DNA from 3 places in the Streptomyces sp. NPDC018964 genome. Region 2 is predicted to be linked to each of the others. Evidence: riboswitches for the same ligand, from Rfam matches in the RefSeq annotation. Region 2 holds a riboswitch; each other region holds the start of a gene.
What was found. Region 2 has a riboswitch for thiamine pyrophosphate ahead of thiC (phosphomethylpyrimidine synthase ThiC). Riboswitches for the same ligand answer to the same signal wherever they lie in the genome.
Positions count from the first base shown of each region.

Region 1: linked by a shared signal. The riboswitch ahead of thiO (glycine oxidase ThiO) and the one ahead of thiC (phosphomethylpyrimidine synthase ThiC) in region 2 are both predicted to bind thiamine pyrophosphate.
Region 3: linked by a shared signal. The riboswitch ahead of ACH5AO_RS30235 (thiamine ABC transporter substrate binding subunit) and the one ahead of thiC (phosphomethylpyrimidine synthase ThiC) in region 2 are both predicted to bind thiamine pyrophosphate.

Region 1 covers NZ_JBIRYZ010000008.1:121,115-128,236, reverse strand. Annotated here, with positions in the region: gene thiE (thiamine phosphate synthase) at 1-630, opposite strand, end outside; gene ACH5AO_RS15840 (Rv2175c family DNA-binding protein) at 1,029-1,394, opposite strand; gene ACH5AO_RS15835 (NAD(P)/FAD-dependent oxidoreductase) at 1,472-2,713, opposite strand; gene ACH5AO_RS15830 (hypothetical protein) at 2,723-3,082, opposite strand; TPP riboswitch at 3,120-3,231, shown strand; gene thiO (glycine oxidase ThiO) at 3,229-4,395, shown strand; gene thiS (sulfur carrier protein ThiS) at 4,392-4,592, shown strand; gene ACH5AO_RS15815 (thiazole synthase) at 4,595-5,392, shown strand; gene pknB (Stk1 family PASTA domain-containing Ser/Thr kinase) at 5,581-7,122, shown strand, end outside.
Region 2 covers NZ_JBIRYZ010000013.1:156,618-163,739, forward strand. Annotated here, with positions in the region: gene ACH5AO_RS23220 (VWA domain-containing protein) at 1-1,297, opposite strand, end outside; gene thiC (phosphomethylpyrimidine synthase ThiC) at 1,412-3,208, opposite strand; TPP riboswitch at 3,201-3,391, opposite strand; gene ACH5AO_RS23230 (YibE/F family protein) at 3,463-4,875, shown strand; gene ACH5AO_RS23235 (SsgA family sporulation/cell division regulator) at 4,943-5,377, opposite strand; gene ACH5AO_RS23240 (IclR family transcriptional regulator) at 5,476-6,306, opposite strand; gene ACH5AO_RS23245 (DUF5326 family protein) at 6,498-6,710, opposite strand; gene ACH5AO_RS23250 (cupin domain-containing protein) at 6,860-7,122, opposite strand, start outside.
Region 3 covers NZ_JBIRYZ010000024.1:110,005-117,126, reverse strand. Annotated here, with positions in the region: gene ACH5AO_RS30255 (LAETG motif-containing sortase-dependent surface protein) at 1-20, shown strand, start outside; gene ACH5AO_RS30250 (maleylpyruvate isomerase family mycothiol-dependent enzyme) at 85-882, opposite strand; gene ACH5AO_RS30245 (ABC transporter ATP-binding protein) at 907-1,926, opposite strand; gene ACH5AO_RS30240 (ABC transporter permease) at 1,927-3,600, opposite strand; gene ACH5AO_RS30235 (thiamine ABC transporter substrate binding subunit) at 3,576-4,658, opposite strand; TPP riboswitch at 4,741-4,846, opposite strand; gene rlmN (23S rRNA (adenine(2503)-C(2))-methyltransferase RlmN) at 4,871-5,983, opposite strand; gene ACH5AO_RS30225 (phosphatidate cytidylyltransferase) at 6,142-7,122, opposite strand, start outside.

The DNA.
Region 1 (7,122 bases), on a different contig from region 2:
CTTCGCGAACTCGGCCGCCGCCGCGCCCGGGTCGTCCGCCTCGGTGACGGCCCGTACGACGACGACCCGGCGGGCGCCGGCGTCCAGCACCTCGTCGAGGTTGCCGAGGTCGATGCCGCCGATGGCGAACCAGGGGCGCTCGGTGCCCAGGGCGGCGGTGTACCGGACCAGGCCGAGGCCGGGGGCGTGGCGGCCGGGCTTGGTGGGGGTGGGCCAGCAGGGGCCGGTGCAGAAGTAGTCCACGCCGGGCTGGACGGCCGCCGCGGCGGCCTCGGACTCGGCGTGGGTGGAGCGGCCGATCAGGACGCCGTCGCCGAGGATGGCGCGGGCGGCGGGGACGGGCAGGTCGCCCTGGCCGAGGTGGAGGACGTCGGCGCCGGCGGCGTGGGCGACGTCCGCGCGGTCGTTGACCGCGAGCAGCTTGCCGTGCCGGGCGCAGGCGTCGGCGAGGACCGCCAGGTGCTCCAGCTCCTCGCCGGCCTCCATGCCCTTGTCCCGTAGCTGCACGATGTCGACCCCGCCGGCCAGGACCGCGTCCAGGAACTCCGGGAGGTCGCCCTGCCGCCTGCGGGCGTCGGTGCACAGGTAGAGCAGGGCGTCGGCGAGCCGGGCGCGAGCGGTGGCGGTCACAGGAGGGTCCCCCAGGGTGTCGGCGGCGTACGGACCCGGCGGGCCCGGTATGGCGTGGGCGGGCACTCCGGCCGTCACGGGCCGGCGGAGCGCGCACCGCAACGGACCCTATGCCGCCGCGCCGACGACCGCGAGACGCCCCTCACGGGCCACCGCACCGCCTCGGACACCGCGGGCCGCCCGCCTCCGGTGCGCGGGAACCCCGGTGCGTGGGAACACCTCCGGCCGGAATCCCGGTGGTCGCGGCCCGGCGAACGCCTCCTTGCGGACGCGAGCCCGTCCCCACGTCACGCGGCCGGCCCGCCGCCCGCCCCGGGCTCCGTACCGGCGCGGGTTCCCGCGGCCGGGGCTCGACGCCCCGGCCGGCGGTGTCCGGATCGTGGACGGTCAGGGCCGGGTCAGACCGCGAGCGCCTGGGCCCGGCGCTTCACCTCCGTGCCGCGGTTCTCGCTGAGCGCCTGGGCGGGGGTGCCCGGCAGGGAGGGGTCGGGGGTGAAGAGCCACTCCAGCATCTCTTCGTCCGTGAAGCCGTCGTCCCGCAGGAGCGTCAGGGTCCCGGTCAGGCCCTTGACGACCTTGTCCCCGTCGATGAAGGCGGCGGGCACGTGCAGCGCGCGGTTCTCACCCCGGCGCACGGCGATGAGCTGGCCCTCCTTGACCAGCTGCCGGACGCGCGTCACCTCGACGCCGAGCATCTCGGCGATGTCGGGGAGGGTGAGCCAGGCGGGGACGAGAGCATCGATCTTTGCGTCAATCTCGGTCACGGGACAAGCCTGCCATCTGCCACCGACAGTCGGAAGTCAGCCCCGCCCACCTGGGCGGACGCGCCGGTCCGGGAGTGTCACGCCGTCGCCGACTTCAGGGGCCGCGCCGGGTCCGCCAGCGCCTCCGCGTCCATCGCCGTGCCCGCCTCGATCAGCCTGCGCCCCTGCGTCAGGTCCCGGGGCCGTCCCACCGTCAGCAGCGCGACCAGGCGGGACCCCCGCAGCCAGCAGACGCTCCACGCCGCCTCGGCGGGGTCCCCGCGCCACACCGTCCGGTCGGTGTCCGCGTGGTGCCCCGCGTACTGCACGAAGCGCCCGAACTGCTCGGACCAGAAGTACGGCACCGGGTCGTAGACCACCGGCTCCCGGCCGGTGGCCGCGCCGAGGATGTTCACGGCGACCGTGCGCGGCCCCTGGAGGGCGTTGTCCCAGTGGTGGACCAGGAGGCGCTCGCCGTAGCGCCCGGACGGGAAGGACGCGCAGTCGCCGACCGCGTACACGTCCGGCAGGGAGGTCGCCAGATGACGGTCGGCGACGACCTCCCCGTGCGTCCCGAGCTCGATCCCGGAACCCGCCAGCCAGGAGGTGGCGGGCCGGGCCCCGATGCCGACGACCACGGCGCCCGCGGGCAGCCGCGTACCGTCGTCCAGGACCACGGTGCCGGGCTCGACGCGCTCCACGCGCGCGTGCGTGCGCAGCGTGACGCCGGCCTCCGCGTACCAGGCGGCCATCGGAGCGGCCACCTCGGCGGGCAGCACCCCGGTGAGCGTCCGTTCCTCGGCCTCCACGACGGTGACCGCGCAGCCCGCCTCGCGGGCCGCCGTGGCGAACTCCGCGCCGATCCAGCCGGCGCCGACCACCACGACGTCGTGCTGCCGCGCGAGCACCGGCCGCAGCCGCGCGGCGTCGTCCAGGGTGCGCAGCAGGTGCACGCCGGGCACGCCCTCCGCGCCCGGCAGCCGGACCGGTTCCGCGCCGGTGGCGACCACCAGGACGTCGTACGGGACGGGCCCGGCCTCCGTGTCCAGTTCGTGGTCGCCGGGCCGCAGGCCGAGCACCTCGCAGCCGAGCCGCAGTTCGACGCCGGCGTCCTCGAAGTCGACGTCGAAGGCGGAGTCCTCGGCCTTGCCGAGCAGTACCGCCTTGGACAACGGCGGCCTGTCGTACGGCTGGTGGGGTTCCGCGCCGATCAGGGTCACGGCGCCGGTGAAGCCCTGCTCCCGCAGGGCGAGGGCGGTCTGCACGCCGGCCATGCCCGCGCCCGCCACCACCACCCGCCGCGGCTCGGACCGTCCCGGTCCCTGGGTCTGCTCGCTCACCCGATCACCTCAGACACCTGACGCCGCATCATCGCCGAGCTGCTCCACCACGCTCGTCCCGCTGCCCGGCTGCGACTCCCACTCCCAGCTCTCCTCCAGCCGTACCCGCCCGTCGGGCAGCTCCACGACCGTCGACACGCAGTGCCCCGAGGAGGTGGTGCCGTCCCGCTTCAGCTGCACGTACCGGAAGTCCAGCCGGTCTCCCGCGCGGGTGCCCACCAGGTGCCCGCGCACGACGTCGCCGCCCGCGTACTCGGCCCAGATCTCGCCGCCCCGCTCGTGGTAGACGAACCGGGTGCGGGTGCCGACCTGGCCGGGGGCCTGGTCGGCCACGGGGGCGAGGACGAGTCCGTCGAGCGATGGTGCCACGCGGAGGCTCCTTTACAAGCGTTAGGGTGACCAACGTACAAGCACTCGCGGGAGCCCGGACGCACCGGGCTGAGAGGGAGGCTTGCGGCCTCCGACCGTACGAACCTGATCCGGGTCATGCCGGCGAAGGGAGGGGCTGGACGCCCATGTCGCCCACGCGCACCTCAGACGTCCTCGTCGTCGGGGGCGGAATCATCGGTCTGGTCACGGCCTGGCGGGCCGCGCAGCGCGGCCTCGCCACGGCCGTGGTGGACCCCGAGCCGGGCGGCGGAGCCGCCGGGGTGGCCGCCGGGATGCTGGCCGCCGTCACGGAACTGCACTACGGCGAGGAGACCCTGCTCGGTCTGAACCTCGCCTCCGCGCGGCGCTATCCCGGCTTCGCGGCCGAGCTGACCGAGCTGACCGGCCACGACCTCGGCTACCGCGCGTGCGGCACGCTCGCCGTGGCACTGGACGCCGACGACCGCGCCCACCTGCGGGAACTGCACGCCCTGCAGCAGCGGTCGGGGCTGGACTCGCAGTGGCTGTCCGGGCGGGACTGCCGGCGCCTGGAGCCGATGCTCGCGCCGGGGGTGCGCGGCGGCCTGCGGGTGGACGGCGACCACCAGATCGACCCCCGGCGGCTGGCGGCCGCGCTGGTCACTGCCTGCGAACGCGCGGGGGTGACCGTCCACCACGCGTGGGCCGAGCGGCTCGTCGTCGCGGGGGACCGCGCGACGGGCGTGGTCACGGCCGACGGCACCGAGCTGGGCGCCGGGCAGGTGGTGCTCGCCGCGGGCAGCCTCAGCGGGCGGCTCGCGGGCGTCCCCGAGGAGGTGCTGCCGCCGGTGCGCCCCGTGAAGGGGCAGGTCGTACGGCTGACGATGCCCACGCGGCACGGTCCCTTCCTGAACCGGACCGTGCGGGCCGTGGTGCGCGGCAGCCACGTCTACCTGGTGCCGCGCGACAACGGCGAGCTGGTGATCGGGGCGACCAGCGAGGAGATGGGCTGGGACACGACGGTGACCGCGGGCGGCGTGTACGAGCTGCTGCGCGACGCCCACGAGCTGGTCCCCGGCATCACCGAGCTGCCGCTGACCGAGACCCGGGCCGGACTGCGCCCCGGCTCCCCCGACAACGCGCCGCTGCTCGGCCCGACGGAGCTCGAGGGGCTGCTGCTCGCCACCGGCCACTATCGCAACGGCGTCCTGCTGACGCCGGTCACCGGCGACGTCATGGCGGAGGTCCTGACCACCGGCACCCTGCCGGAGGTGGCCCGCCCGTTCACCCCCCGGCGCTTCGGCGCCGCCGTCCGCACGGAGCAGCCCGCATGAACGTCTCGGTCAACGGGGAGCGCAGGGAGTTCGCGCCCGGCACGGCTCTCGACCTCGTCGTGAAGTCGCTCACCACGGCGCCCTCGGGGGTGGCCGCCGCCCTCAACGAAACCGTCGTCCCGCGCGCGCAGTGGCCCACCACGCCCCTCAACGAGGGTGACCGCGTGGAAGTCCTGACCGCCGTCCAGGGAGGCTGACCATGGCCGACGATCCGTTCCTCCTCGGCGGTACGTCCTTCACGTCCCGCCTGATCATGGGTACCGGCGGGGCGCCGAGCCTCGATGTGCTGGAGCGGGCGCTGGTGGCGTCCGGGACGGAGCTGACGACCGTCGCGATGCGGCGCGTGGACCCCTCGGTGCACGGATCCGTGCTGTCGGTGCTGGAGAGGCTGGACATCCGGGTGCTGCCGAACACGGCGGGGTGCTTCACCGCCGGGGAGGCGGTGCTCACCGCGCGCCTCGCGCGGGAGGCGCTCGGCACGGACCTGGTCAAGCTGGAGGTCATCGCCGACGAGCGGACCCTGCTGCCGGACCCGGTCGAACTGCTGGACGCGGCGGAGACGCTGGTCGACGACGGGTTCACGGTGCTGCCGTACACGAACGACGATCCGGTGCTGGCGCGGAAGCTGGAGGACGTGGGGTGTGCGGCGGTCATGCCGCTGGGGTCGCCGATCGGGTCGGGGCTGGGGATCCGCAACCCGCACAACTTCGAGTTGATCGTGGAGCGGGCGGGGGTGCCGGTGATCCTGGACGCGGGGGCGGGGACGGCGTCCGATGTGGCGCTGGCGATGGAGCTGGGGTGCGCGGGGGTGATGCTGGCGTCCGCCGTGACCCGGGCGCAGGAGCCGGTGCTGATGGCTTCCGCGATGCGGGGGGCGGTGGAGGCGGGGCGGCTGGCTCGGCTGGCGGGGCGGATTCCACGGCGGTGGTTCGCCGCGGAGGCGTCGTCTCCTGCGGAGGGCTTGGCTGTGCTGGATCCGGAGCGGCCGGCGTTCTGACGGTGGCGTTCGCTGGGGCTGGGCGGGGGTGGGTTTCGCTTGCCGGCGCTTGCCGGGTGCCGCTGCGCCCACCCGTGCCGCCCCAGCGGCACGATTGCCCGCAGCTGCGGCGGTACGCACGTCACAGGTCCGCTTCAACGAGGGGCGAGGCGGCGAGGGGTGTCGGTGGGGGCTCGTAGACTCACTGCGTGGACACGACCCTTCAGGACCCTCTGGTCGGGCAGGTGCTCGACGGCCGGTATCGCGTCGAGGCGCGGATCGCGGTCGGCGGGATGGCCACGGTCTACCGGGCCGTGGACACCCGTCTGGACCGCATCCTCGCGCTCAAGGTGATGCACCCCTCCCTCGCGGCCGACGGCTCGTTCGTCGAGCGGTTCATCCGCGAGGCGAAGTCGGTCGCCCGGCTGGCCCACCCCAACGTGGTGCAGGTCTTCGACCAGGGAACCGACGGGGCGTACGTCTACCTGGCGATGGAGTACGTCGCCGGCTGCACCCTGCGCGACGTGCTGCGCGAGCGCGGGGCGCTCCAGCCGCGCGCCGCGCTGGACATCCTGGAGCCGGTGCTGGCCGCGCTCGGCGCCGCGCACCGGGCCGGGTTCGTGCACCGCGACATGAAGCCCGAGAACGTGCTGATCGGGGACGACGGCCGGGTCAAGGTCGCCGACTTCGGGCTGGTGCGCGCCGTGGACTCGGTGACGAACACCACGGGCACCGTGCTGGGCACGGTCTCGTACCTGGCCCCGGAGCAGATCGAGAACGGCGTCGCCGACCCCCGCGTGGACGTCTATGCCTGCGGCATCCTGTTCTACGAGATGCTGACCGGCGAGAAGCCGCACGACGGCGACTCACCGGCGATCGTGCTCTACAAGCACCTGCACGACGACGTGCCGGCCCCGTCGGCCACCGTGCCCGGCATGGCGTACGAGCTGGACGAGCTGGTCGCGTCGGCGACCGCCCGCAACCCCGAGGTCCGCCCGCACGACGCGGTGGCGCTGCTCGCGCAGGTCCGCGCGGGGCGCGGCCGGCTCACCGACGAGCAGCTCGACGCGGTGCCGCCGCAGGCCCTGGCGTCGGAGCACGACAACGCGGAGGACCGTACGAGCGTCATCCCGCGCTCCCTGACGGTGCCCCGCCCGCTGCCCGTCAACGAGGACGAGGCCGTGGACCCCGTGCACCGCACCAGCCGGTTCCGGTCCCCGCCGCCCCTGCCGCCCCGGCGCCGGACGGCGCTGCGGCGTGGTCCGGCGGCGATCGTCGTGGCCGTACTGCTGGTCCTCGGGGTCGGCACGGGCATCTGGTACATCAACTCCGGCCAGTTCACCAAGGTCCCGCCGCTGCTGGGGAAGACCGAGCAGGAGGCCAGGGACCGGCTGTCGGACGCCGGGCTGGAGGCCGGCCAGGTGGAGGAGGCGTACAGCGACACCGTGGAGCGGGGCACGGTGATCAGCACCGACCCGAAGGCGGGCGCCCGCATCCGCGGCAACGACTCGGTGTCGCTGACCCTCTCCAAGGGTCCGCAGACCGTGCGGGTGCCCGATCTCGACGGCTACCGGCTGGACAAGGCGCGGGACCTGCTGAAGGACGAGGGTCTGGAGCCGGGCATGGTCGCCCGGGATTTCAGCGACACCGTGGACCGGGGCTCGGTGATCTCCACGGAGCCGGGCAAGGGCACCGAGGTCCGCGCGGGCTCCGCGGTGGCGCTGACCGTGAGCAAGGGCAGTCCGGTGGAC
Region 2 (7,122 bases):
TGTCGTCGACGGCGAAGAACCCGACGTTGTCGACGCGGCGGCCCGGCAGCGTGTCGAACCGCTCCAGCACACCGTAGTTGGACCTGCCCAGCCCCACGAACTGCCAGAAGACCGGCTCCTCCACCGCCTCGCGGAGCTCGCGCTCGATCTCCTTGTTGCGGTAGACACCACCGTCGGAGAAGAACAGGACGAGGGTCGGGACGGAGACGGGACGGTCCCGCACGAACGCGCGCACCTCGGCGATGACCTTCTGCTCCTCGTTCTGGATGCCCACGTCCCGCATGTCGACCTGGCTGGGCTCCAGCCCCTTCTTCCGCCCGCGCCGGAACAGGCCCACCTCCCCCACGCGCACGTGCAGCCGCAGCCACTCCGGAAGCTCCCCCAGCCGCAGGTCCGGCAGCCGGGCCGGGTTCGAGGCGAACGTCCAGGCCTGCATCTCACCGTCGTCGTCCAACTGCGCCACGACCGCCGCCATCCGCTCGACGACATCGGCCACGACCCCCTTGGAGTACAGGAAGGACATGGACCCGGAGGCGTCGAGTACGAGGACGACGCGCGCGGTGACCTCGGCGGCCCCGTGCTTGCGCAGACTGACCGCCACCTGCTCCTTGCGCAGCGACAACCGCTTGCGCATGTCGACGGGCAACCGCTCCTCGCCCTTGGTGAGCCGCGGGGTACCGGGGTGGGGCTGGGACACCGAGGGCTGCCGGGCGGGCGTGGCCGGCACGACGGGAGGAACGGGCGGGGACGGCGGGACCGGGGCCGCGTCGTCCACGGTGATGCCGAAGTCCGTGGCCAGCCCCTCGAGCCCGGAGGCGTACCCCTGCCCCACTGCCCGGAACTTCCACGTCCCCTGTCGCCGGTACAACTCCCCGCCGATGAACGCGGTCTCCGTCCCCGCCGCCATGTCGAACCGGGCCAGCTCGGTCCCCGCCCCGGCGTCGAGCAGCCTGAGCACCAGTCCCGGCACCTGCCCGAACGTCCCGCCGTCCGCCGACGCGCACAGCACGATCCGTTCGACCGTTCCTTCCACGGCGCCCAGATCCACCTCCACGGTGTCGGTCGTCTCCCGTGTGCCGCGCTGTTTCCCGAGATGCGTCACGGCGCCGGACGTGTGACGAGACTGGTTGTAGAAGACGAAGTCCCCGTCGTCCCGCACCCGCCCGGCCTCCGTGAGGAGCAGTGCCGAGGCGTCGATGTCGGGCACACCGGCACCGGTCACCCAAGCGAGCTCAACGCGCACCACGCGGGCATCGACGGGAAGATTGGACCCCTTGCTCATCGGACTCGCTGTCATGCGGCCAGTCTGCCCATTCACCCCGGTGAAGGGGAGGGGCGACCGCGACCGCTGCCCCGCTGGAGGGGCGGCACCCCCCAAGGGCACCGCCCCCGCGCCGCCCGCGGTGGACGCTCAGTCCGCGATCGGCAGATACACGCGATTGCCCGCCTCCGCGAACTCCTTCGACTTCTGCGCCATCCCCTCCTCGATCTCCTCCCGGCTTCCGCCGTGTTCACGACGAATGTCCTGGGAGATCTTCATCGAACAGAATTTCGGGCCGCACATCGAACAGAAGTGGGCCGTCTTGGCGGGTTCCGCCGGCAGGGTCTCGTCGTGGAACTCGCGCGCCGTGTCCGGGTCGAGGGCGAGGTTGAACTGGTCCTCCCACCGGAACTCGAAGCGGGCGTCGGACAGCGCGTCGTCCCACTCCTGGGCACCCGGGTGCCCCTTGGCGAGGTCGGCGGCGTGGGCGGCGATCTTGTAGGTGATGACGCCGGTCTTGACGTCGTCACGGTTGGGCAGGCCCAGGTGCTCCTTGGGCGTGACGTAGCAGAGCATGGCCGTGCCCCACCAGGCGATCATCGCGGCGCCGATGCCGGACGTGATGTGGTCGTACGCGGGCGCGACGTCCGTCGTCAGCGGGCCGAGCGTATAGAACGGGGCTTCATCGCAGATCTCCTGCTGAAGGTCGATGTTCTCCTTGATCTTGTGCATCGGGACGTGCCCCGGGCCCTCGATCATGGTCTGTACGTTGAAACGCTTCGCGACCGTGTTGAGTTCCCCGAGCGTGCGCAACTCCGCGAACTGCGCCTCGTCGTTGGCGTCCGCGATGGACCCGGGCCGCAGGCCGTCGCCGAGCGAGTACGTGACGTCGTACGCGGCGAGGATCTCGCAGAGCTCCTCGAAGTTCTCGTACAGGAACGACTCCTTGTGGTGCGCCAGGCACCAGGCGGCCATGATCGAGCCACCGCGCGAGACGATGCCGGTCTTGCGGTTCGCGGTGAGCGGTACGTACGCCAGGCGCACGCCCGCGTGGACCGTCATGTAGTCCACGCCCTGCTCGGCCTGTTCGACGACCGTGTCCTTGTAGATCTCCCAGGTCAGCTCCTCCGCCCGGCCGTCGACCTTCTCCAGGGCCTGGTAGAGCGGCACGGTACCGATGGGAACGGGGGAGTTGCGCAGCACCCACTCGCGGGTGGTGTGGATGTTGCGGCCGGTGGAGAGGTCCATGACCGTGTCGGCGCCCCAGCGAGTCGCCCAGGTCATCTTCTCGACCTCCTCCTCGATGGAGGACGTCACCGCCGAGTTGCCGATGTTGGCGTTGACCTTCACCAGGAACCTCTTGCCGATGATCATCGGCTCGATCTCCGGGTGGTTGACGTTGGCAGGCAGCACCGCCCGGCCCGCCGCGATCTCCTCACGGACCACCTCGGGGGAGACGTTCTCCCTCACCGCCACGAACTCCATCTCGGGCGTGATCTCACCGCGGCGCGCGTACGCCAGCTGTGTGACCGCCCGGCCCGCGCGGCCCCGGCGCGGCAGGCGCGGCCGGCCGGGGAACACGGCGTCCAGATTGCGCAGGCCCCCGCGCGGAGAGGTGTGCTTGATCCCGTCGTCCTCGGGACGGACGGGACGGCCCGCGTACTCCTCGGTGTCACCGCGGGCGGTGATCCAGTTCTCCCGCAGCGGGGCCAGGCCCCGGCGGACGTCGGTGTCGACGAGCGGATCGGTGTACGGGCCCGATGTGTCGTACAACGTGACCGACCGCCCGTTGGTGAGGTGCACCTGCCGGACCGGCACCCGCAGGTCGGGGCGTGCGCCCTCGACGTACGCCTTGTGCCAGCCGATGGACTTCCCGGCCTCCCCGTTCACCGACGTCTCCGTCGGGTTCTGCGTGGAGGCAGGCGTGCGTGCGTCCTTGTTGGTCATGAGACCTACTCCCTACGCCGGCATTACCCGGTAACAGGTTCGGCGGTCGGCGCAGCGGTTTCCGTCTGCCGACGTTCCGTGTGAAACATCACTCGCAAACCGGTGACGTTTCATGTGAAACATCGCTGGGACGGAGGTCAGCGCCCTCTCAGCCCGGTGCTCCGAGCTCCCGCGTGTACAAAAGCGCCTCCACGCTAGCGTCATTCCTGGCGCGGTGAACAGAGGGCCCATCCCGTTCTTGCGATGATCGGGCGGTGACCCCCTCTCAACCTCCTCCGTACCGAACGCCCGAACCATCGCCCACGCCCGGCGACGGCGGTGGTCACGGACACGCGCATGGACACAGCCACGGTCACGGCCCGGCGGCGCCCGTCTCCCAGCACCTGCGCAAGGTCATCGCGGCGATCCTGATCCCGTTCGCGGCGGCGGTGCTGATCGGACTCGCCGTGCTGTGGCCGGGCGGTGCCCCGGCACACGAGCGCACTGGTGTCGGCTTCGACCGGCAGACGCAGCACGCCACGGTCACCGAAGTGGTCGAGGTGAGCTGTCAGTCCGTCAACGCCTCCGGCGGCGTCCCGACCGGCGACACCTCCACGGCCGAGGGCTCGTCCGCCCAGCAACAGGCGGACGGCACCTGCAAGAAGGCGACGATCCGGGTCGACACCGGCGACGACAAGGGCCGTACGTTCAACGAGATCGTGCAGCCGGACCAGTCCCGGCAGCTGAGCGAGGGCCAGGAGGTCGTGGTCGCCTACGAGCCCTCCGCGCCCGAGGACCTCCAGTACTCGGTCACCGACGTGAACCGGCGCTTCCCGATGGCGCTCCTCGCGGGCATCTTCGCGCTCGCCGTGGTGGCCGTGGGCCGGCTGCGCGGTGTCATGGCGCTGGTCGCACTGGCGATCAGCTTCCTGGTGCTCAACTTCTTCATCCTGCCCGCGATCCTGCAGGGGTCGAACCCGCTGGTCGTGGCGGTGGTGGGGGCGAGCGCGATCATGCTGATCGCCCTGTACCTGTGTCACGGACCGTCGGCGCGTACGTCGGTGGCGGTGCTCGGCACACTGATCTCGCTGCTGCTGATCGGCGTCCTCGGCTCGGTGTTCATCGGGTGGGCCGCGCTGACCGGCAACACCGACGACAACACCGGTCTGATCCACGGGCTGTACCCCGGGATCGACATGAGCGGTCTGCTGCTGGCCGGCGTCATCATCGGTTCGCTCGGTGTCCTCGACGACGTGACGGTCACCCAGACGTCCGCGGTCTGGGAGCTGCACGAGGCCAACCCGTCGACGGGCTGGCGCGGGCTGTACCGCGCGGGCATCCGCATCGGCCGTGATCACATCGCGTCCGTGGTGAACACGCTGGTCCTCGCCTACGCGGGCGCCGCACTGCCGCTGCTGCTGCTGTTCTCCATCGCGCAGAGCGGCGTGGGGACGGTCGCCAACAGCGAACTGGTGGCGGAGGAGATCGTGCGCACCCTGATCGGCTCGATCGGCCTGGTGGCCTCGGTGCCGGTGACCACGGCGCTGGCCGCGCTGGTGGTCTCGGCCGACCGCCCGACGGCTCGGACACGGACGCAGGGGCACGGACCGATACCGGGGACCGGGCAGGCACCGGACGCGCGGCCGGCCACCGGGCGCGGCGGTCGGGGCAGGCGCCGTAAGCGCTGATGTCCCGCGTGGCGGGCGGAGCGCGCTGAAGCGTTCCGCCACCGGCCCACCCGACTGGCGTAACGCTTCAGCCGGTGCTCTGCTCCGCCAGGATCCGGTCCAGCGCGTCGTCGAGGTGGGCGTCGAAGTCGGCGAGTGCCCCCTCCTGGCCCAGCGGCACCAGCTTGTCGGTGCGGTCGAGGAAGGCCACGAGCGGTGCGGTCGACGATCGGAACAGCGCCTGGTCGCTGCCGACCTGAAGCCGGATCAGCACCTCGCCCAGCGTGTCGGGATCCACCGGTGAGACGCGCACGTCGCCCTCCCCGCACGGCCGGCCGACGCCGTCGATCAGCAGCTCCCGGCCGAACGCCCACGTCACGGGGGCGTCCCCCGGCAAGTGGAAGGTCAGCCGTACGGCGTAGGGATCGCAGGTGTCGTAGCGGAGCTCCACCGGGATGCGGAAGGACAGCTCCTCCGACACGAGAAAGCTCATCATGACCTCTGCCTGTACGGATTCGCGCATCGCCTACCCCGTCATTCGCCACGGACTGGCCGGGCATGGACCCTGGCACCAGAGGGAATCTTGCTGAACGTACACAGGAGATCACAAGGAGTGAGTTTTCAGATACTGATAGACAGCGTGAGCGACCCGACGAAACGCCCCATCTCGGCCTGCAATCGCTGTGCCGCGGGGACGAGCCGGTCGGCCTGGTGTGCGGGCAGCGAGATGGCCATCGACGCGACCGTGCCGCCGACGGTGATGGGGATCGCCGCGCACACCGTCCCCAGCACGTACTCCTGACGTTCCATCACCAGCTCCGTCGGCCGCGTCCGCTCCAGGCGCCTCAGCAGGCTGTGGTCGTCGCGCACGGTGTACGGCGTGAGGGACCGCACGGGATGGCGGTCGAGGTGGTCGCGGCGCGCCTCCTCGTCGAGCTGGGAGAGCAGGCACTGGCCGATCGCGTGGGCGTGTCCGGTCTCCCGGAAGTCGGCCCACTCCGCCACCGCGGGATGGGCGGAGGTCTCGGAGACGCAGACGACGTCGATCTCACCCTCGCGGTACACGGCGTAGTACACGGGGGCTCCGATCGCGTCCCGCCAGCGGGCGAGGACCTCGGCCACCGTGCTGCGACGTTTCTGCTCCGCTGCGCCGCTGCTCAGCCGTTCCGCCGCCTCCCCCAGGAAGAACAGCCCCTTGTCGCGGCGCAGATAGCCCTCGTGCACCAGGGTGCGCAGCAGGTGGTACGTGGTGGGGAGCGCCAGTCCGGTCTCCCGGGCCAGTTGTTTGGCGGGAGCCCCGTACTCGTGTCCGGCGACGGTCTCCAGCAGGCGCATGGCTCGCTGGACGGAGCCGATGAGGGTCGCGGTGGACGGCGGTGCGGTGGGCGTCGGCGAGCGGGGCTGCGGAGGGACCGCGGCCAGGTGCGCGGAGCCGGTGCCAGTCGTGGCCAAGGGTCACTCCCGAAACGCGAGGGGGCAGCCCGTGCGGGGAACACGGGCGGGGTCGCCGCTCGCGGGGATCACCCCCGCGTCGGGTTCCGGACTCTAACGGGCTGTCACCGCACGCAGACGGCCCGCCGGAGAAACTTCCCCCGCGCGAGGGAACCGGTGATTCCTGTTACCGCTTCACCGGCCCCCTCGGCTCACCAGTCGCTGCGCGACGAGGAACTCGACGTGAACTTCCGTACGACGTAGATCAGCCCGCCGACCAGCGCCACGAAGACCAGTGCCTTGAAGAGCAGTCCGATCACGAAGCCGACCACGCTCGCTATCAGCCCGCCGAACACGACCAGGGCGATGACCGGCACCGCGATCCACTTCACCCACCACGGCAGTCCCGTGAAAATCTCTCGCATCGCCCTCGTCCTTACCTCTCCGCCCGCCGAGTACCGGGTCGCTTCGATGATGTCCTGCACTCGATGCTAGGGCGGCGGGTGCTCCAGCGGGGGTCCTGGATCCCTTGTCCTCCCCTGACCGTTCCCCTAGGGAACCCCGACAGCGCCCCTCAGCTCTCGGGGGGAGAGAACACCACCAGAACCCGCAGGTCCTCGCTGATGTGGTGGAACTTGTGGGCCACCCCGGCCGGCACGTACACGACACTGCCGCGTGCCACCTGGGTGGTCTCCATGCCGACGGTGATCGCCGCGCGGCCGCTGACGACGAAGTACACCTCGTCCTGGCCGTGCGGCTGCTGCGGGTCCTGGGCCCCGGCGTCCAGGGCGTAGAGGCCGACCGACATGTTCCGCTCGCGCAGGAACTGCAGGTATG
Region 3 (7,122 bases), on a different contig from region 2:
GGGCGAGCAGCCAGCGCTGACGCCTCACGCACACGGTGGTGGCCCGTCCCCTCCCCGGGGCGGGCCTCTTCCGTCGCCGGCCGCTCAGCCGAACGTCGCCCGCTCCAGCCAGAACTCCAGCAGTTTCCGGTCGCCGAGCACCTCGAGCCCGGGGGCGTCCAGCGGCAGCCGGCGGTAGAAGGCGAGGAGCACGGAGGTGAGCGGGCCGCGCAGGGCGACCGTGGCCTTCTCGTGGCCGTGGTGCCAGGAGACGCCCTCCTCGCCGAGCTCGATCACCCACTCCGTACGGTTCCCCGCCCCGGCGTCGGTGACATGCAGATGGATGGTGCGCAGGGGGCCACGCAGCTCGTGCACCGTGTCGTCCGGCAGCGTCCGCTGCGCCCACTCCACGATCTCCAGCCACTCGTCGACCGCATCCGCGGCGACCTCGGGCGCCACCTCGTAGGGCAGTCCGGCGGCCAGGGTGGCGTCCGCGCGGTGGACGGTCACCTCGTGCGTCATACGACGGGCCCAGAACCCGGCGTTGTGCGTCCCGGCCCAGCTCCACACCTTCGCGTCCGGACCGGCCTCGCGCAGCGCGCCGACGACCAGTTCGCCGGACTCCGCCAGCCAGGCGTCCAGCGCACCGGGATCGCCCCACGCCCCGGGCCCGCCGAACCCCGGCACCCGGTCCTCGGGGACCTCGTCCTCGGCCCCGGTCCGCACCATGACGTCCACCCAGCGCAGGGCTCCGCCGAGATGCCGTACGAGCTGCTCCAGGGACCAGTCGGGTGTGGTGGGCACGGCGGAGGACAGATCGGCGCCGGACGTCACGACCGTCCGCAACCGCCCCACCTGGTGCGCGATCTCCTCGCAGTAAAGGTCGTGCGTGAGTGGTGTCATGCCGCTCACCCTAGGCAGCCGTGCTCATCCCAGCACGACGATTTCCGCCGCGTCGAACTCCACGCCGACCTCGTCCCCGGCCTCCGGCGCGTCCCGGAGCGCGCAGGCCGCCTCCAGGCGGGGGGCGTCCTCGGGCTGGAGGTGGACGGCGACGTGCGTGCCGCGGAAGGTGCGCGCGGCCACCGTGCAGCGCAGGCCCTCACCGGCCGGGACCAGACGGACACCGGCGGGGCGGACGAGAAGGGTCCGCGTGCCCTGCGGGGCGCCGTCCGGGACGGGGAGCTTGCCCCAGGGGGTCACCGCGACAGCGTCACCCACCGTCGCCTCGACGACGTTCTCGAAACCGAGGAAGCGGGCCACGAACGCGTCGGCCGGACGCCGCCACACCTCGAGCGGCGTGCCGGACTGGGCGATCCGGCCGTCCCGCATCACCACCACCCGGTCGGCCAGCGCGAACGCCTCGCCCTGGTCGTGCGTCACGGCGAGCACCGTGGTGCCCAACCGGCCGAACAGTTCGCGCAGTTCGACGACGAGACGCTCCCTGAGCGACCGGTCGAGCTGCCCGAGCGGCTCGTCGAGCATCAGCAGCCGGGGACTGGGCGCGAGGGCGCGGGCGAGCGCCACGCGCTGCTGCTCGCCGCCGGACAGCGCGGCGACGGCGCGTCCGGCCGCGTCCGGCAGCCCCACGAGGTCCAGCAACTCCCGTATGCGGTCCGCCTGTTCGCTCCGCGACGCGCCGTGCATGCGCAGGCCGAAGGCGACGTTGCCGCCCACGTCCCGCTGCGGGAAGAGCTGGTGGTCCTGGAACATCAGCCCGACGCCGCGCCTGTGCGCGGGCACGCCCGACTGGTCGCGTCCGTCGAGCGACACCCGCCCGGAGTCGAGGGGCTGCAGTCCGGCCACCGCCCGCAGCAGCGTCGACTTGCCGCTGCCGCTGGGGCCGAGCACGCACACGATCTCGTGCTCGGCGACCCCCAGGTCGACGGCGTCCAGCACCGGCCGCCCGCCGAAGCGGACGGTCGCGGCCTGAAGGCTCAGCAGCATCTAGAACTCCCCGGTCCGGTCGGTCCGCAGCCGCTCAAGGACGAGCAGCGCCACCGCGCACACGATCATCAGAATCGTCGACAGGGCCATCGCCTGGCCGTAGTTGAGGTCCCCGGGCCGCCCCAGCAGCCGCGCCACGGCGACGGGCAGCGTCGGGTTCTCCGGCCGCGCGATGAACACCGTCGCCCCGAACTCGCCCAGCGACACCGCGAACGCGAACCCGGCCGCGATCAGCAGCGCCCGCCGCACCAGCGGCAGGTCCACCTCCCGCCACGCCCGCCACGGCGACGCCCCGAGCACCGCCGCCGCCTCCCGCAGTCGTACGTCCACGGCCCGCAGCACCGGCAGCATGGTCCGTACGACGAAGGGGACGCCGACCAGCGCCTGCGCGAGCGGGACCAGGATCCAGGAGGCGCGCAGGTCCAGCGGCGGCTCGTCGAGGGCGATCAGGAAACCGAAGCCGACGGTCACCGCGGACACCCCGAGCGGCAGCATCAGCAGCGCGTCAAAGCCGCGCACCAGCCGTCCCGCGTCCCGCCGGGTCAGCGCCGCGGCGGCGAGGCCGCCGATCACCACGGCGACGGCGGTGGCGGCGACGGCGTACCGGAGCGAGTTGCCGACCGCCTCGATCGGCGCGACGAGGAACACTCCCCCGTCGTCCTCGGTGAGCGCCCGGTAGTAGGCGAGCCCCGCGTCGCCGAAGGACCGTTCCACCAGCACCGCGAGCGGCAGCAGGAGCAGGACGGCGACGGTGGCGACGACCGAGCCCAGCAGCGCCCACTGTCCGGCGCCGCGCGGCCGGCGCGCGGTCACCGAGGCGTCCACCAGCCGCAGCGCGGTCTCCCGGCGCCGTACGGTCCAGGCGTGCAGGGCGAGGATCGCGCCCACGGCGACGAACTGGACCATCGTCAGGACGGCGGCCGTGGACAGGTCGAAGATCTCCGAGGTCTGCCGGTAGATCTCCACTTCGAGGGTGGAGAAGGTGGGCCCGCCGAGGATCTGCACCACGCCGAAGGAGGTGAAGGTGAACAGGAAGACCATCAGCGCGGCCGCCGCGACGGCGGGCGCGAGCGCGGGCAGGGTGACGGTCCGCCAGGCCGTGAACCGGGAGGCGCCGAGCATCCGCGCGGCCTCCTCCTGCCGCGGGTCGAGCTGCGACCAGAGCCCGCCCACGGTGCGTACGACGACGGCGTAGTTGAAGAAGACGTGCGCGAGCAGGATCGCCCACACGGTGGTGTCCAGCCGCACCCCCCACAGCTCGTCGAGGAGTCCGCCGCGTCCGACGAGTGCCATGAACGCCGTACCGACGACGACCGTCGGCAGCACGAACGGCACGGTGATCACGGCCCGCAGCACCTGCTTGCCGGGGAAGTCGAAGCGGGCGAGGACGTACGCGCCGGGCAGGGCGATCAGCAGGGTGAGGGCGGTGGAGACGAGGGCCTGCCAGGTGGTGAACCACAGCACCTGCCGGACGCCGGACTGCGCCAGTACGTCCCCGATCCGCCCGAGCCGCCAGGTCCCGCCGGTCCTCAGTCCGCGCGCGACGATCGCGGTGACGGGATAGGCGAAGAAGACGGCGAAGAACGCGACGGGCACGGCCAGCAGGCCGAGCCGCGCCGCGCTCCCGCGCCGTCGCGCCGCGGTCCGCGTCACTTCAGTACGAGCGAGGTCCACGACTTGACCCACTGGTCACGGTTCTCGGCGATCTTCGCCGGGTCCATGGTCTCCGGATCCTCGGCCTGCGGCCCGAACTCCGTGAACTCCTCGGGCACCTCGGCACCCTCCAGCACCGGGTACACGAACATGTTGAGCGGCATGTCCTCCTGGAACCGCTTGCCGACCAGGAAGTCGAGCAGCGCCTTTCCGCCCTCGGGGTTCCTCGCGTTGCTCAGCAGCCCCGCGTACTCGACCTGGCGGAAGCAGGTGTCCTCGGCGACACCGGTGGGCGCCGTCTTCGGCTTCGGGTCGGCGTAGACGACCTCGGCGGGCGGCGAGGAGGCGTAGGACACCACCAGCGGCCGGTCGGCCTTGGCCTCCTTCCCGCCGGCCGAGCCGGAGAACTCCTCGTTGTAGGCCTGCTCCCAGCCGTCGACCACCTTGACGCCGTTGGCCTTGAGCTTCTTCCAGTAGTCCGGCCAGCCCTCGTCCCCGTACTCGGCGGCCGTTCCGAGCAGGAAGCCGAGGCCGGGCGAGGAGGTGGCGGCGTTCTCGACGACGAGGAGGTCCTTGTAGGCGGGCTTGGCCAGGTCGTCGAGGGTCTTGGGCGGGGTCAGGTCGTGCTCGGCGAACCACGCCTTGTCGTAGTTGACGCAGACGTCGCCGGTGTCGACGGGGGTGACCCGGTGCTTGTCCTGGTCCACGCGGTACGCGTCGAGGATCAGGTCGGAGCCCTTCGCCTCGTACGGCTGGAACAGCCCGTTGTCGAGGGCGCGGGAGAGCAGGGTGTTGTCGACGCCGAAGAGGACGTCGCCCTGGGGGTTGTCCTTGGTCAGGATCGCCTTGTTCACGGCCTGCCCGGCGTCGCCGTCCTCGAGGACCTTGAGCTCGTAGCCGGACTGCTTCTCGAAGGCGGCGACGACGTCCTTCGACACGGCCCACGAGTTGTGGCTGACGAGGGTCACGGTCCTGTCCCCGCCACCGCTCGCGTCGTCACCGCCGGACGACCCGCACGCGGACAGCGTGACCAGACCCAGCCCGACGGCCAGGACCGTGACCTTCTTGGTGATGCCCACTTGATTCCTCCTGGAGTGACCAGGAAGAGACGCGGCCCTGCCCGGGTCCCCTCGCGGAGGGGGCCCGGGCAGGGCGCAACAGCTCGAGTGATGACCGATCTCCCTACCCAGAATGACCTGGGCCAGGTTCGGAGGGTCTGCGGCCGGTGCCGCACTCTCAGCGCTGTGGCGCTCCCCTGTCGGAATATGCAGATGTTCTTACTCGGGTCACATTACCGTTCGCTCGCGGCGAGCTGACCACACGCCCCGTCGATCTCCTGCCCACGGGTGTCCCGGATCGTCACCGGTACACCGTGCGCGGCGATCGCCTCCACGAACGCCTTCTCGTCCTCGGGGCGGGAGGCGGTCCACTTGGAGCCGGGGGTGGGGTTGAGCGGGATGAGGTTGACGTGCACGGGGCGGCCCTTGAGCATCCGGCCGAGCCGGTCACCGCGCCAGGCCTGGTCGTTGATGTCCCGGATGAGGGCGTACTCGATGGACAGCCGCCGGCCCGACGTGGCCGCGTACTCGAACCCGGCGTCGAGGACCTCGCGCACCTTCCACCGCGTGTTCACGGGGACGAGGGTGTCGCGCAGTTCGTCGTCGGGGGCGTGCAGCGAGATGGCGAGACGGCACTTGAAGCCCTCGCCGGTGAACCGGTGGATCGCCGGGACGAGACCGACGGTGGACACGGTGATCCCGCGCTGCGACAGCCCGAGGCCGTCCGGCTCGGGGTCGGTGAGGCGGCGGATGGCGCCGACGACCCGGTTGTAGTTGGCGAGCGGCTCGCCCATGCCCATGAACACGATGTTGCTCAGCCGCGCCGGGCCGCCGGGCACCTCGCCGTCCCTGAGCGCCCGCATCCCGTCCACGATCTGGTGCACGATCTCGGCGGTGGACAGGTTCCGGTCGAGGCCGGCCTGCCCGGTCGCGCAGAACGGGCAGTTCATGCCGCAGCCCGCCTGGGAGCTGATGCACATGGTCACCCGGTCCGGGTAGCGCATCAGCACGGACTCGACGAGCGTCCCGTCGAACAGCTTCCACAGCGTCTTGCGGGTGGTGCCCTGGTCGGTCGACAGGTGCCGTACGACCGTCATCAGCTCCGGAAGCAGCGCCTCCCGCAGCTTGCCGCGCGAGGCGGCGGGGATGTCGGTCCACTGCTCCGGGTCGTGCGCGTACCGCGCGAAGTAGTGCTGCGAGAGCTGCTTGGCTCGGAACGCCTTCTCACCGGCCGCGACGACCGCCTCCTTGCGCTCGGCGGGCGTGAGGTCGGCGAGGTGCCGCGGCGGCTTCTTCGCTCCGCGGGGGGCGACGAAGGTGAGCTCACCGGGAACGGGACGGGCCACGGTCGGGCAACTCCTCAGGACGATGGGGGCCTGGCGACTCCGCACAGGCGGGGACGGCGGCACCTCTGTGCCTGGGCCGGGAGACGACCCGCGCGGGGCGGGGACGTACGAAAGGGCCCGCAGTACACCGCGAGCCCTTCCAGAGTACCTGTTCGCCGTCAACCCGATCCGACGAAGATCACCAACAGCAGCCACACCACCGGTGCCGTCGGCAGCAGGGAGTCGAGGCGGTCCATGATGCCGCCATGACCCGGGAGCAGGGTGCCCATGTCCTTGATGCCCAGATCGCGCTTGATCATGGACTCGCCCAGGTCGCCCAAGGTGGCGCTGACCGCGACCGCGAGGCCCAGGAGCAGGCCCTGCCACCAGACGCCGTCGTCGATCAGGTACTGCATGCACAGCGCGCCGGCGACCATCGCGAAGGTCACCGCGCCCAGCAGGCCCTCGCGGGTCTTGCCGGGGCTGATGCGCGGGGCGAGCTTCGTCCTCCCGAAGCGCCAGCCGACCGCGTACGCCCCGGTGTCGCTGACGACCGTCAGCAGCAGGAAGGTCAGGACGCGCCACGGGCCGTCGTCGGCGGTGAGCATCATCGCGACGAAGGTCGCCAGGAACGGTACGTAGAACGCCGCGAAGACGCCCGCCGTGACGTCCTTGAGGTAGCCCTCGGGCGGCGCCGCCATGCGCCAGACCAGCACCGCCAGCGCGGTGAGCGCCACGGCGACCCATGCGCCCTCGGCCCCCCGGACGTAGCCGGCGACGACCATGGCCGCACCGCCCAGCGCGAGCGGTATCAGGGGCGCCTTGATGCCCTTGCGCTCCCGCAGCCGTGACGTCAGCTCCCACAGGCCCACCACCACGGCGACCGCGACCACGCCGACGAAGACCGCTTTGACGACGAACAGCGACGCGACGATCACCACGCCGAGTCCGACGCCGACGCCTATCGCGGCACCGAGGTCCCGCCCCGCGCTCTTCTTCTGCGGTGCGGCTGCCGGCTGCGGGGCGTCGGGCATGGGCTCCGGATTCTGCGGCACCTCCCCGGGAAGGGGGCGGGCCCGCGTCGGCTCGTCTCGGAACAGGGGGCCGCTCAGCCGAGCGGCCCCCCGGTCCGCATCCTGGTCTCCGCCGTGTTCGGGTAC